Regions from separate parts of the Virgibacillus sp. LDC1 genome, predicted to be linked through region 1. Evidence: predicted binding sites of a transcription regulator. Region 1 holds the regulator's gene; the other holds the start of a gene.
What was found. Region 1 encodes NrdR, which represses ribonucleotide reductase genes. Its sites were predicted from a motif close to AACACNATATATNGTGTT; they were not measured.

Region 1 (7,527 bases):
AATTGATGGGATTTTTTTAGACCTTTAATTTTGAAACGTATTTATCAACGTATTGTTGATATTCATTTTTGTTGATTCCATTCCAATTACCGCATCCAGATTTCTGCGTGTCTCTGTGCAAATTGTTGGAAGGAGACAGGCGCCTTCCCAGTCACCCTCATTACAGTATCAGTACTTACATCGTCCGCCCCTTCCTTTCGAATTTTACGGTCGAATCTGAAAAAAAGAAGACGGTACCTGGAGTTCCGTGCATGTCTCCAAAGGTGCCGTCTTCCACTTTGGGGCAAGAGAAACTTTAAGTCTTTCACTCTTAGTAGGAAAGGAATATATAGATAAGTTGAAATCCGAAAATGATGATACCTTCGGATCTACTAAAGGTGCTTGAACCGGGTTGATTATACCTGAATCCAAGCGTTAGCCAGTAGAAGTGCTCCCCGAGCAGCCGCGGTATCGGCCAAATCGTTTAACATCACGAAGTCATGGATGATGCCTTGGAAGCGAACAGCCGTTACTCGAACTCCGGCTTCCCGCAGTTTATTGGCATACGCTTCACCCTCGTCCCGCAATACATCGGCTTCGCCTGTAATTACCAGAGCTTCAGGAAGCCCAGCCAATTGCTCAGTTGTCGCTTGCAGAGGAGATGCGTAAATTTCTTTTCTTTGCTCCGGATCCGTTGTGTATTGATCCCAGAACCATTGCATCGCGTCGCGACGCAAAAAGTAACCTTCGGCGAATTGTATGTAGGAATCGTTGTCGAATGAAGCGTCCGTTACCGGGTAGAACAACAATTGTTTGTGAATCTTCGGCCCTTTTCGATCTTTGGCCATCAGCGTAATGGCTGCGCTCATGTTGCCTCCGACGCTATCACCAGCTACTACAATACGGTTGGTATCAAATCCGTATTTGCTCCCGTTCTCTGCCACCCAGTCGAGTGCCGCGTACACTTCTTCGATCGCTACCGGATAGCGATTCTCGGGAGATAAACTGTAATTTGTGAACACAACTGCAGATTGGGAGCCAACGGCCAATTCGCGGATCAGTCGATCATGCGTATGTGCGTTACCGAATACCCAGCCGGCTCCGTGTGTGTACAGAATAACCGGAAGCACGCTCGGTGCATTTTGCGGGCGGACAATGGTAAGAGACACACTACCCTTAGGGCCGCCGTTAATGGTCAATTCTTCTATTTCAACCGGCAATTTATTCACAGAGCCGGATTGGACTTGATCGACGACTTCGCGGCCTTTCACCGGGCCATGATCAAACAAATAGGGAGGGTTGGCTGTCGCCTCCGCAAATTGTTTAGCAGCTGTTTCGAGTACGACTTTATTTGTCATTTTAAAAACTCCTGTCTCTTCTTTGGATTTGTTAAATTAAATTTTGAAATATTTGTGAATATAACATTTGTTCCCGAGATTTGTCTTACTTTACCATAAAATAAGTGTCAACATCCATATTACCAGGTATTCACGGAAGGTGAATAGGCGTTTCAATTTTAAAATCACATTTAGATTTTGATAGCTAAAAAAGATTCATGTAACACACTTCCTTCAAATTAATTTAGAAATCTAATATTCCCATTGTATTTGCAAAGAACCCGGAAATGTAATTACGCACATATTTGTAACTTAATCAATGATTTGGGTAGTATTGGCAGATGTGAATTGAACAAATTGAGGAAAAAGGGGCCCTCCGCAAAAGGAGGTCCTAATACTTGCCGTTACAGACAGCACGGGGATGCGTATCATCAACCATAATACTGTCGTACCCGATAGTTCAATCTAGCGTGACGCGGATCTTGTTCATTGCCAAGCCAATCAGGAGTTTAAAACCGAAGATTTTCTTCGATGCGGTTGATGTGCGGACGAATATCTCTCACGCCTTCCGAACCGAAGGCGAGTAAAATACGTCACCATGCATATGCTGAATTTTGTCCCAGTTGCCGGGATTGGTCGTGTCTGGAGCGCGGTGCTCCAGAATGGCCTGATATAGGACGGTTTTTTGTTCCAAATGGGCAATGTGCTGTTTGGCTTCTTCGAGCTTAACGAGCGCCGCTTCTTTATGCTCCATTATGAGTGTGTAGCGTTGCGGAATGGTCGAATCCCCTTCGAGGCAGAGGTCGACGTACGTTTTAATGACTTCAATCGGCATCCCGGATTGCTTGAGGCATTTGACGCCATGCAGCCAGTTGATCGATTCTTCGTCGAACATCCGAATGTTGTTTTGATTGCGCTGTACGCTTGGCACCAGGCCTTTATCCGTATAAAAGCGCACGGCGTGCTCGGTAAGTCCCGTAATCAGGGCGGCTTCTTTGACCGTATGCATGTGTAATCCTCCTTGGAAAATAAATTTTTGAAGACGGCTTGACTTCGTGTAACACGAAGGTAGTAGGCTTATTGTAATGCAAATCGACCGAAAGCGGAAGCCCCGCTGAGGTGCCCGATTCACGGGATTCGCGGCCGTTTGCCGTTTTACATTTGAACCATAGGAGGAATTACAATGCAAACTGTAACATTGAACAACGGAATGAAAATGCCGATCATCGGCTTCGGTGTCTACCAAATTCCCGATGCTGAAGAATGCGAGAATGCGGTATATGAAGCGCTGATGGCCGGTTACCGCCTAATCGACACCGCCGCGGGTTATCTGAATGAGGAAGCGGTCGGACGCGCGATCAAGCGCAGCGGCGTACCGCGTGAAGAGCTGTTCATCACGACCAAGCTCTGGGTTCAGGATGCCGGCTACGAGAGTGCCAAGCTGGCGTTTGCCAAATCCTTGAGGAAGCTGCAGCTCGACTATCTCGATCTGTACCTTATTCACCAGCCGTTTGGCGATTACTACGGCGCTTGGCGTGCGATGGAAGACCTGTACCGCGAAGGCAAAATCAAAGCGATCGGTGTCAGCAACTTCCTGCCCGATCGACTTATGGACCTCATCGTGCATAACAAAATCGTGCCCGCCGTCAACCAGGTCGAAACGCACCCGTTCTACCAGCAAATCGAGAACACCGCTTTTATGAAAGAGCAGGGAGTGCAGCACCAATCGTGGGGGCCGCTCGCTGAAGGACGCAACAACATGTTTGGCAACGAAGTGCTGACCTCGATCGCGGAAAAATACAACAAGTCCGTCGCTCAGGTCGTGCTGCGCTGGCTTGTTCAACGTGAAGTCGTTGTCATTCCAAAATCAGTGAGAAAAGAGCGGATCGTCGAAAACTTCAACATTTTCGACTTTGCGTTGAACGCGGACGATATCGAACAAATTTCCACCCTCGATACGGGGAAAAGTCTTTTCTTATCGTACCGCGATCCGGAAGTCGCCAAGATGATGGGCAACTGGAAAGTCGATCTGTAAACCTTGATCGAACCGTAAACTCATCACGCGTTTATCCTCATCTATAAAGAAAGGACAGAGCGCCCCTGTCCTTTCTTTACTTGAATTGCAAATTGTTTGTCCTTGGATAGGATCGGGTCGCGAAAATAAAACAAGCAGCGCCGGGAACCCCCATGCTGCTTGTTTTCATGATTTAAATTGATTACCCATCATTGTTTTCAATTTCGTCCCCAATTCGCCCCCAAGACCTTTTCTGAAAAGAATTAACAAGTCATTAAAAAACAAAAAAACCCTTGATGTACCATCAAGGGTTTTCTTCATATGGAGCCTAGGGGGATCGAACCCCTGACCTCATCGCTGCCAGCGATGCGCTCTCCCAGCTGAGCTAAGGCCCCGTAAGCGACTTCTATATCATATAAAAAATCAGCAGGCATGTCAACATGTTTTTCACATTTTTTGATGACGTGCTGTATCCCTTTTACTTCTCTATATCATGTCACTTATCGATGATGAGGATGGGAGCACCGGAAGAGCACCTGGATCACGCGGAACCCCGGCGCTCTTACAGCTCCTGACCGTCCGTATCCTTGGACAGCAGGCTTTTCAGTTCCTTCATAAACATATTGATATCCTTGAACTGCCGGTACACGGATGCAAACCGGACGTAAGCCACTTCGTCGACCGGATATAACCGTTCCATCAGAAGCTCCCCGATCTGGCGGCTCTCCACCTCTGCTGCTGCGGTATTTCGCAGTGCCTTCTCAACATCCGATACGATCATATCCAGCTGGTCCACCGATACCGGACGCTTCTCGCATGCACGTATCAAACCGCGGAGTACCTTCTCCCGGCTGAATTCTTCGCGGCTTCCGTCCTTCTTCACGACGATCAGCGGCGTTTCCTCCACCATCTCAAAGGTTGTGAATCTCTTGCTGCACTGCTCGCATTCCCTGCGGCGGCGGATGGATTTATTCTCGTTGGCAGGCCTGGAATCAAGCACTTTCGTCCCGGCATAACTGCAATATGGACACTTCATAAAGTCAACTTCACTTCCTTCGTTTCAGCGTTTTTTGGCCTTAATGGCGCTAAAGAAAAATTTACCAGCAAAACTTTTTTCTTTTATGTTATGAAAATGCGAAACCCGAGACATAATACTTTTACCAACCCAAGGAGGTGAACTTAACATGGCACAAAGCAACAACAACTCCAACAACCTGGTTGTTCCTCGCGCAAACGCTGCTCTTGAGCAATTGAAGTACGAGGTAGCTCAAGAACTTGGTATCTCCATTCCACAAGACGGATACCAAGGTAACATGACTTCCTACGAGAACGGTTCGATCGGGGGATACATCACAAAGCGTCTTGTAACCCTGGCCGAGCAACAATTGGCTGGTCAATTCTCCGGTCAATAATTGATTCTTCCTTAAAAAAGGAGTGTTGGACGGCTCGATGTAAGAGCCTGTCCAGCGCTCTTTTTTCATTAAAAGCCGTCCTTATACACATCCGTATATTGATTATAATAATAAATCACGCGCTGTACATAGTGACGGGTTTCCCCGATGGGAATACTCTTCACATTCTCGTAGGTTCCATCCCACATGCCCTTGTTGATCCAATTCTTGACGTTCCCGGGGCCTGCATTATAGGCAGCGATAGCGGCAATCGGATTGCCGTCCATTTCCTTGTGCAGGTTCTGAATATACCAGGTGCCGAGCTGGATATTCGCATCCACTTCATTCTTCACGCTCAGCAGGTTCACCGACGGCAGCTTGGCCATTTCCATCGCCCAGTTCGCCGTATCCGGCATCAGCTGCATAATGCCCAGCGCGCCTTTCTTGGACTCCTTGCCCGGCTTGAAGTTCGTTTCTACTCGTATGATGGAAGCCACCAGGAATGGATCAACCTCATAATAAGCGGCATGCTTCCGAATTTCATCCTTATAATGAATCGGATACAGCAAGGTCATCCAGTTCGAGCTCAGAAACAGCAGCGCTACAAAAGAAACAAACAGCAGGAGCAGCACTCTTTTTTTACGGAGCCACTTCATAACCGAACCAACCTGCCCCACAGGTTGTCCACCTGCTGCTGTGTTTCGGCCAATGTTCCGCTGTTATCGATGAGGATATCCGCCAGACGCTTCTTCTCCTCGATATCCATCTGGCTGTTTAAACGCGCTTCTGCCGCTTCCCGGTTAAGATCATCGCGCACCATCAGGCGCTCAAGCTGCAGCTCTCGCGGCACATAAACGACAGCAATCTGGTCAAGATAAGAATACTGCTCCCTTGCCTCAAGCAGCAGCGGAATATCCGCTACCACGAGCCGGTCGGGATACTGCCGCTCATATGCTTCCGTCCGTTCCCGGATTTCCTGCCGGATCGCCGGGTGCGTGATCTCATTCAACACCGTTCTCTGCTCGGGATGATGGAAGATCATTTCCCCGAGTTTTTTTCGATTCAACGTACCGTCCTCAAACAGGATCGCTTGTCCAAAATGTTCGGTCACTTTACCCAGCACCGGATGACCCGGGAGCATGACTTCCCGGGCGATGAGATCCGCATCGACGAGAAGTGCTCCCTTCTTGGTCAACATAGAGGACACGGTGCTCTTGCCTGTTGCAATTCCTCCGGTTAAACCGATATTCATGACTTCACCTCATAACAGCTTCATTATACCCATGACGATTAACAAAAAAGCAGGCAAATAAGAGATAAAACGCATGCCGCCCTTGGATGCAAAGCGTAAACCAACCCTCATGCCCAGCACCAGGAATATCCCGCTAAACAAGGAAACGATAGCTGCCGTACCTAGCGGTGAGAAGCCCAGCATGGCAGCGCCAAGTCCTGCTCCGAACGCATCGAGCGATAACGCGATCCCGAGCCACATCGCCTCCCACGGGGAGATGCTGCCGGAGTCGTCCAGATCCGCTTTTGATGGACTGCGGAGAATTTGAATAACAATGCCGATCTTTGGAATCTCAAGAGAGAATACCGCCCGCTGAACATGCTCTTGACCTGCCGTGTTAACCTCACGTCGTGATTTCACTTGATAGTCAGCCGCCTTCGTTTCCATAAGGGACTGGGAAATATCCCTATTAGAAACCGGCTGCACATCAGACTCATTTTTTCTGCGAACTTGCTGATATAGAGACCATAAGCCCAGCAGAATCAAAATGGCGGCTCCGATCACGGACGCCACAGATGGGGATAAGAACCGCTGCAACAGCGCGCCTGCCTGCATGGAGGCGCCGAGCACCAAGCCGGAACATAGCGAGATGATCAATACAGACAGCAGCGGTATCCTTGTTTTGCGCAGACCGTATGTAACCCCCGCGCCAAATCCGTCCAGGCTTAACGCCATGGCCAGCAGCGCAGACGAGAAAATATGACTGAGCACCCTTTTCCCTCCTCGTAAGCTCCACATCAAGCGGCTCATTCATGAAGAAGAGCAGCTCCATGCGCTCCACATATGTTCCACATTATATGTGTAGGGAAAGGAATGGGTGCACGCCTATTGGATTACTTCTTTACCGGCTGACACTTCGGGCAGAAATGGGTCCCCCGTCCGCCAACCACGATCTTATGAATCGGTCCGCCGCATGTATGACACGGCTTGTCCTTCCGTCCGTAAATCTGATGACTATGCTGGAACATCCCCATTTCACCCTGTCCATTGACATAGGACTTTATGGAAGATCCACCCGCGTCTACGGCTTCGGACAGTGTATCCACAATCGCATGATACAGTCGCTTGAGCTCGGCATCCTTCAGGCTGTTAGCATTACGCTCCGGATGAATCTTGGCTCGAAACAATGCCTCATCGACATATATATTGCCGATGCCGACCACATATGCCTGATTCAGCAGCACCGCCTTAATCTTCGTTTTCTTGCTGCCGATGACTTCCTTGAAGGTTCCGAATGTAAACGTATCATCCAGCGGCTCATACCCCAGCTTGGCAAGCGGAGCATGCTGGAACTCTTCCCCTGTTGCAAAGAGATGCATCGTTCCGAATTGGCGTACGTCCTTATAGCGCAGCTCCGTGCCGTCCGAGAAATGGAATATGACATGGGTGTGCTTCTCCACCGGCTCCTCGGCAGGGTACAGCCCGTAACGCCCTTCCATCCGAAGATGCGACACGATCACCAGTCCGTCCAGCAATATCCGCAAAAATTTCCCGCGGCGCTCTACGCCTTCCACG
Region 2 (7,527 bases), 3.8 Mb from region 1:
ATACGAAGTAGGCGGCGGTTCCATGCGGATTTACAAACGCGAGATCCAAGAGAAAATGTTTGCGGCTCTTGGTATGTCGCCGGAAGTGGCGCACGACAAATTCGGCTATCTTATGGACGCCTTTGAGTATGGCACTCCTCCGCACGGCGGAATCGCCTTCGGGTTGGACCGTTTGGTGATGCTGCTTGCCGGACGCACCAACCTGCGTGAAACGATTGCGTTCCCGAAAACGGCAAGCGCAACGGACCTGTTGATGGACGCTCCTTCCCAGGTGGACGGAGGACAACTGGAGCAGCTGCATATCAAACTCGCCAAGAAGCCGGGCGACGAGAAATAATAAGCCTGTTGTTCTTGAAAAAGGAGGTTGCTTGAATTATGCTGCACCAATTTTCCCGTACGGAATTAGCCATAGGGCCTGAAGGCCTTGAAGTCATGAAGAACAGCACCGTGGCGGTGCTCGGTATCGGCGGCGTGGGCGCCATTGCGGTGGAGGCCCTCGCCCGTACCGGGGTCGGCCGTATCATTCTGATCGACAAAGACGTGGTGGATATCACCAACATCAATCGGCAGATACATGCGTTAACGACCACGGTAGGTCAGAAGAAAGCGGATCTGATGGTGGATCGGGTTAAACTGATCAATCCGGAATGTGAAGCGATTGCCCTGAACATGTTCTACACTGAAGAAACGTATGAAGAGTTGTTTAAATTCGAACTGGATTATGTGATTGATGCATCGGATACGATTATTTATAAAGTGCACCTGATCAAGGAATGCCTGCGGCGCGGTATTCCGATCATCTCCAGCATGGGGGCAGCCAACAAAATGGACCCCACGAAGTTCCAGGTAGCCGACATCTCCAAAACCTCCATGGACCCGATTGCCCGTATTGTACGCACCAAGCTGCGCAAAGATGGCATCAAGAAAGGGGTCAAGGTCGTATTCTCTCTAGAGGAGCCGATGAAACCCCGCCAGGACGTTACGGAGAAGATCGTACCCGAGAACGCCCCTGAAATCCGGAAGGCGAAGCAGCCGCCGGCAAGCAATGCCTTCGTTCCGCCCGTGGCCGGACTTATTATGGTCAGCGTGACGGTGAAAGAACTGCTCGAAAAAGGCGGCGTCTCGTTGTAACAGGCATCTAGACAAACTCAAGCTCGGATCGAGAAAACGATAGACAAACGGAAGGCAGGGAGAAACAGCCTTTCGGCAAAGGTTAGCGTGGTTAATAAAACGCAGTGTCCCAAGCAAGGGACGCTGCGTTTTTTTATGGTCATTAACGAAACGATTATGATGGCAAGCCGGCACCATGGGATTCCGATGACAGAGCTTTGCTAGTATATCCGGGCCAGGTGTGCTACAATGGAACTCCTTTTTGTGTCAGGGCCCTTAAAGCCAGACTTTCGATGCGAAAAAAAATATGTTTCTTAGGAGGTAACTGAAAGTGTCAGAATCTTTTCAAAGTGCCTATCAAGAAGAAGAGTCAAGGCTAAACGAGGTTATCGTTGAAATTGACCGTCAGCTTGAACGTTTGCGCGGGATTCCGGTATACACGGGCCATGATTTTACGGAGCAGGTGCTCGAAGCGGGGCGTGAAGAGAAACGGCAGGCCCTCGCCAAAAGTTTGCCGGAGCCTTACTTCGGGAGGCTGGATTTTCAGGAGAGCGGAACGGGAGCGAAAAAACCGCTCTACATCGGGAAGATCGGCTTCGATAAGGAAGATGCCGGGGATCACCCGATGGTGATTGATTGGCGAGCTCCGGTTGCGAGTCTTTTTTATTCGTTTACCGGCGGTACCGACCCGGCTTCGTTCGAAGCACCCGAAGGAATCATCGAGGGGCTGGTGTATTTAAAACGCAACGTCGTGATCCGAAAGCAAATTTTGGAACGGGTATCGGATACGTACAATCGGGAAAGCGGCGGGCCTGCGGTATCCGATGAGTTCTTGGTTTACCGTCTCGGGGAGAACAAGGATAACCGGCTGCGGGACATCGTGTCCACGATTCAAGCCGAGCAGGACAAAATCATCCGGGCAGCCAAAAACACCGCCCTCATCATCCAAGGGGTGGCGGGAAGCGGAAAAACGACGGTGGCACTGCATCGGCTGGCTTATTTGCTCTATCAGTACAAAGAGCAGGTAACCGCGGAGAAAATGATCATATTCGCGCCCAACCTGATGTTTCTGGATTACATATCCGACGTGCTGCCGGAGCTCGGAGTCGGTGATATACAGCAGCGGACCTTTGGCGATTGGGCAGCGGAGCTGCTCGATATTCAGCTCGCTTCGGACGATCATACCCACACGCTTCATCAATGGTTCGAGACGGAGCCGGGTCAGAGGACACCGGATATTGACGATAATGTCAGCGGGCGCTATAAAGGCTCATTGAGACTGATGGAGATCATCCGGCGCTGCGTGGTGGCTATCGAATCCGAAGCTCTCCCGGACGGGGACTTCTCTCCATGGGAGGGGGCCGTTCTGAAACAGGAGACGATCGCGGAATGGTTCTACCAGGAATATAAACCATACCCATTAGCAAAACGGAAGGAACGGCTGCTGGCCAGATTGCACCGCTGGGTCGAGATGGAACTGAAGAAATCGCCATCAGTCACCGCGATGAAAGAACGGAAGAAAAAAGCGGCTCAACGAGAAAAGGCTTATGCGAACCGATGGCCTAAATTTGAGCCGGTCTCACTATATAAACAATTGTTTGGGGCGGTTAAGGCAACCGGATCGTGGTTTGAAGAGCTATCCGCTCTGATTCCGCCCGAGGTGCTCGCCGCAACGCGTAAAGATTTGAAGAAGAACGTGGTCCGCGAAGAGGATTTGCCTGCCTTGCTGTATTTCCACTGTTTATTGAATGATATTACCGGAGAGCAGCGTTTTGACCATATCGTTATTGATGAGGCTCAGGATTTCTCGCCATTCCAGGTGGCTGTGCTGGACCTGTTCGTCAGAGGACATTCCTTCACTATATTAGGTGATTTGTCGCAGGGCATTCATGCCTATCGCGGCGTTCATGCGTGGGAAGAGATGAGCTCCCTGTTCAAGGAAGAGGAGACAGCCTATTTTGCCTTGACACGCAGTTATCGCTCCACGATGGAGATTATCGAATTTGCGAACGGCATTTTGGAGAAGGGGGTTAGCAGTGATCTGCTCGCCGTACCCGTATTCCGAAGCGGCGATGCCGTTCGCTTGATTCCTTATGATTCGGCGAAATCCAGAACGAGAGATTTGGAACGGGCGATGGAGGCACTCATCGCTAAGGAATATCGGACGGTCGCTATACTCACTCGGACCTTGCGAGAAGCGCAAGAGCTGCATGAGGGGTTAAGTTCGAAATGGCCGGAGCTGAACCTGATTGATGGCAGCAAAGGAACGTATCAGGGCGGTTATTCCGTGCTTCCTGTTTATTTGTCCAAGGGGCTTGAGTTCGATGCGGTTGTGGTGGCGGATGCAGATCAGGCGCATTATGCGGAGAAAGCTTGGGATGCTAAGCTGATGTATGTGGGATGTACGCGGGCACTGCATGAGCTGTGGCTGCTGCATGGGGAGCCGCTGCCTTCGTATATCATGACGGAGACCTCAGAAATTACGGCCAGCGGCTGGCCAGCGGAGTAAGGTGAGATGGTGTTACTAACTTAGTAAACGTTAAGCGTGAAGAGAAAAGAACGGAAAATGTCCCGTGGGGTGGTACATGTCTGCATGTGCTTGTCTCTGCGGGTCTTTTTGTTGTGCTTGTGCTTAACCAAGCATTTGGTAGGAAGAGCCCAGATTTTCGATAAACCGGATCAAAGTCCATACAGCGAGGATGGAACCTGCAGTTGCCAGGATGATGAAGAGTGTCATTTTTCGCATAGGCTTTCGTTTCAATTCAATAGCCTCCCTTCGTGCGTGGTATTCGAGTGATACGTTTATAATGAAACCTCGTCCTCTTCCTCATTTCGGATGCCCTGCTTATATTTATAGAGAATGATGGATGAACGAGTGAAGGCATAAAGGCCGACCAGGAACTGCAAGATGAGGATGGCATACAGCAGGTTTATCGCGAGTCTCTCATCGTCGAGGTATTCGGGCCCAAAGATCTCTTTTAATAGATTGTTATGGTTAACATGGGTATAGAGTCCAAGTAAACTGATCCCCATATTGATAGCCCCGTTTGATAAATTACGTTTGGACTTCTTGCGAGTTGTCATAGCCACTCTCCTTGGATAAGGATTCTCTATAGTCTCCTATAATATTGAACGCTCTGGAAAGATAAAAGTTGGTTATCATGTTAAACGAGCAGCGAATATCGATGGATTATTCGAATCACCAGATTGGATCTCATAGGCTAGCTACAGGCATAACGAAATCGAATATGGTATGATAGAGGCTGACGGATTTGATTGAAACCGGCTATCTTTGCATTGATATCAGACAAGGAAGTGTAGCAATGGATTTATTCAGTATCGGGCGTGAAGGGGACCGTGATTCCCGGCTGCTGGCCGATCGGATGCGCCCTTCGTCGCTGGATGAATATATAGGACAAGAACACATTATCGGTCCGGGCAAGCTGCTTAGACGGGCCATAGAGGCAGACCAGGTTTCTTCCATTTTATTGTACGGGCCGCCGGGATGCGGCAAAACAACGCTGGCCCATATTATCTCACAGCAAACGAAGGGGTACTTCGTTCGGCTGAATGCGGTGGAAGCCTCGGTTAAGGACGTGAGGGAAGTCATCGAGCAAGCCCAAAGCAACCGCAGCCTGTACGGCACCAAAACGATCCTGTTTCTGGATGAGGTTCACCGCTTTAACAGCTCAAGACAGGACGCGCTGCTGCCTGCCGTGGAGAACGGGACGATTATATTTATCGGCGCGACGACAGAGAACCCCTTTCATTACGTAAATGGGGCCTTGATGAGCCGTTCAACCTTGTTCCAGCTTGAGCCGCTGACTAAGAACCATTCCATGATCGCCATGTTGCGCGCGCTATCCGACCCAGATAAAGGTCTTGGCTTCATGGATCTCCAGGCCGATGAGGAAGCATTGGAGCATATTGCAACCATGGCGAACGGGGATATCCGGCGTGCACTGAATGCGCTTGAGCTGGCGGCGATGACGACCCCGCCTGATGCAGGCGGTACGGTTCATATTACGCTCGAAGTGGCCGAGGAATCGATCCGCAAGCCGCTCGTCAAGGCGGACGAGTCCACGCAGTATGACGTGCTATCCGCCTTTCATAAGAGCATTCGAGGTTCCAGCGATGCGGCCTTGTTCTGGTTCTTGTATGCGGTCGAAAAGCTGGGGATGGACCCGATGGTGTTCATCCGCCGTTTGATTGCTGCCAGCAGCGAGGATATCGGACTTGCCAATCCGCAAGCGATGGTGCAGGCGGTGAGTGCACTTGATGCCTACCGGAACAACGGGTGGCCGGAAGCCAAGCTTAACATTGCCCAGGCCATCCTGTTTGCGGTGGAGAGCCCGAAATCCGATGGCGTTGTGTCAGCCATATCCCGGGCGATGTCCGCCATGGATGAAGTGAAATCGGCAGAGGTTCCGCTTCATCTGCGTGATGCGCATTACTCGGGGGCGGTGAAGCTGGGACATGTCGGCTATAAGTATCCGCACGATTATCCGGGCCATTACGTCAAGCAGGAATATTTGCCGAAGGAGCTCTCCCGCCGGGTGTTCTATCAGGCGACGGAGCAGGGGAACGAAGCCAAGATCGCACATAATCAGCGATTACGACGCGAAGAATAGGGTCGTATTAACATGAATGGTAACTACGGCCGCGCAAATGGGGGAAATGAATGATGAAAACAGGGAAACAACGGTTTGCCATCCTGCTGCTGTCCGTCGGCATGGTGCTGAGCGGCTGCTCGGGAAAAAGCGCTTCGGAACAGGTCTCCAATGGACAGGCCGAGGCCGTGCATGAGCATGGGCATCAGACCCAGCTGTCCAATGGGGATATCCAGGAGGCGACGGCCTCGATAGACGAGCTGCCTGCCTTTTTGAAGAGCCAGACCAGCGAGCTCCAAACGATCTATGCATTATCCGCCCAGGTGAGTGATGTCCTGAAATATATTCCTTGTTATTGCGGCTGCGGGGACAGTGCCGGTCATGAGAGCAACCTGAACTGTTTTATTGATGAGATTCAGGAGGACGGCAGCGTGGTGTGGGACGATCATGGCACCCGCTGCGGGGTTTGCTTGGACATTGCCGTGGAATCTGCCAAAATGAGCAGCGAGGGCAAGAGTCTGATGGAGATTCGGATCGCAATCGACGAAAAATACAGCACAGGTTATGCTAAGCCGACACCAACCCCGATGCCGCCTGCCGAAAGTTAATCCTACTGCAGCTAAACCAAGAGGCACCCGATGTGATCGATATGATCGCTCGAGTGCCTTTTTGCTGTTGGGTATCAGGCCCTTCTTGGATGTTTTCAGGAATCGCCTGATCCGTTTCTCGGATTAATAAGCGTGATCTATCTCACAGCATTAAACTATATATGGATGTAAATTAATAAAATAAAACTATATATAGTATGTTGATGAGATGTAGACGAGGAGTTGATTATATTCATGAAAGTTATGAAGAGAGACGGATGCCTGGTGAATTTTGAGATAAGCCGGATCGTGGAGGCGGTGGATAAAGCATTTATTGCGGTTGAGGGTGCTTCCCGCAAGGAAGCCTCCTTGCGGATTGGGGATGAGGTTGCTCATGCCACCGCGGGTATGGAACAGGTGAGCGTGGAGGAAATTCAGGATATCGTTGTCGAGCATTTGCAAAGTACAGGATACGCAAAGGTGGCGTCAGCTTATCAACATTACAGGGAAACCCGTGATCTGGAGCGGATGCGGCGGGGAGAACTCTACAAGATCAGCAGGGATGTGATTGGGGTAACGAATCTGGATCTGCTCCGGGAGAATGCAAATCTGAACGGAGAATCCTTCAGTGGAAAAATGAGTCGGATCGGCTCCGAGTACGCCAAATGGATGGCAAGCAAATTCATCCTGCCTGGAGAACTCATGAGAGCGGTGAGGGATGGCTATGTGTACGTGCACGACCTGGACCAGTATGCACTCGGAACGACGAACTGCATTTTCATCCCATTTGACCGTCTATTGGCCAAGGGCTTCAATACCGGTAACGGATCGGTCAGGCCGCCGCAGAGCATCATGACCGCGATGGCGCTGGTGGCCATCATCTTTCAATCCCAGCAGAACAGTCAATTCGGCGGCGTGTCCGGAAATAAAATCGATTGGGATCTGGCGCCGTATGTCGGCAAATCGTTTCGTCGGCATTTCCGCAAAGGGCTTGCCTACTTCGGGGAAGCGGAGCATGGAGAGGATTGGTCATATGAACGAGCTCTTCAGGATAACGAAATATACATAGACAATGGGCTACTGAAGGACATGTACCCGACAATATATCACTACGCATATAACGAAACGGTAAATGAAGTAAAGCAGGCTGCGGAATCCCTGATCCATAATTTAAACACGATGAGCAGCCGGGCCGGCGGGCAAATTCCCTTTACATCGCT

Region 2: the regulator NrdR is predicted to act here: its motif matches at 6,511-6,528, upstream of OHJ21_RS00220 (anaerobic ribonucleoside triphosphate reductase).

What each region holds. Positions count from the first base shown of each region.
Region 1 is NZ_JAOXLZ010000001.1:3,820,227-3,827,753, forward strand. It holds gene OHJ21_RS17160 (alpha/beta hydrolase) at 396-1,337, opposite strand; gene OHJ21_RS17165 (MerR family transcriptional regulator) at 1,876-2,325, opposite strand; gene OHJ21_RS17170 (aldo/keto reductase) at 2,500-3,351, shown strand; tRNA gene OHJ21_RS17175 (tRNA-Ala) at 3,653-3,725, opposite strand; gene nrdR (transcriptional regulator NrdR) at 3,893-4,366, opposite strand; gene OHJ21_RS17185 (alpha/beta-type small acid-soluble spore protein) at 4,515-4,742, shown strand; gene OHJ21_RS17190 (lytic transglycosylase domain-containing protein) at 4,811-5,377, opposite strand; gene coaE (dephospho-CoA kinase) at 5,374-5,973, opposite strand; gene OHJ21_RS17200 (MntP/YtaF family protein) at 5,983-6,723, opposite strand; gene mutM (DNA-formamidopyrimidine glycosylase) at 6,846-7,527, opposite strand, start outside.
Region 2 is NZ_JAOXLZ010000001.1:28,996-36,522, forward strand. It holds gene aspS (aspartate--tRNA ligase) at 1-337, shown strand, start outside; gene OHJ21_RS00190 (tRNA threonylcarbamoyladenosine dehydratase) at 376-1,131, shown strand; gene OHJ21_RS00195 (HelD family protein) at 1,442-3,619, shown strand; gene OHJ21_RS00200 (hypothetical protein) at 3,743-3,871, opposite strand; gene OHJ21_RS00205 (hypothetical protein) at 3,913-4,194, opposite strand; gene OHJ21_RS00210 (replication-associated recombination protein A) at 4,434-5,741, shown strand; gene OHJ21_RS00215 (PCYCGC motif-containing (lipo)protein) at 5,792-6,328, shown strand; gene OHJ21_RS00220 (anaerobic ribonucleoside triphosphate reductase) at 6,563-7,527, shown strand, end outside.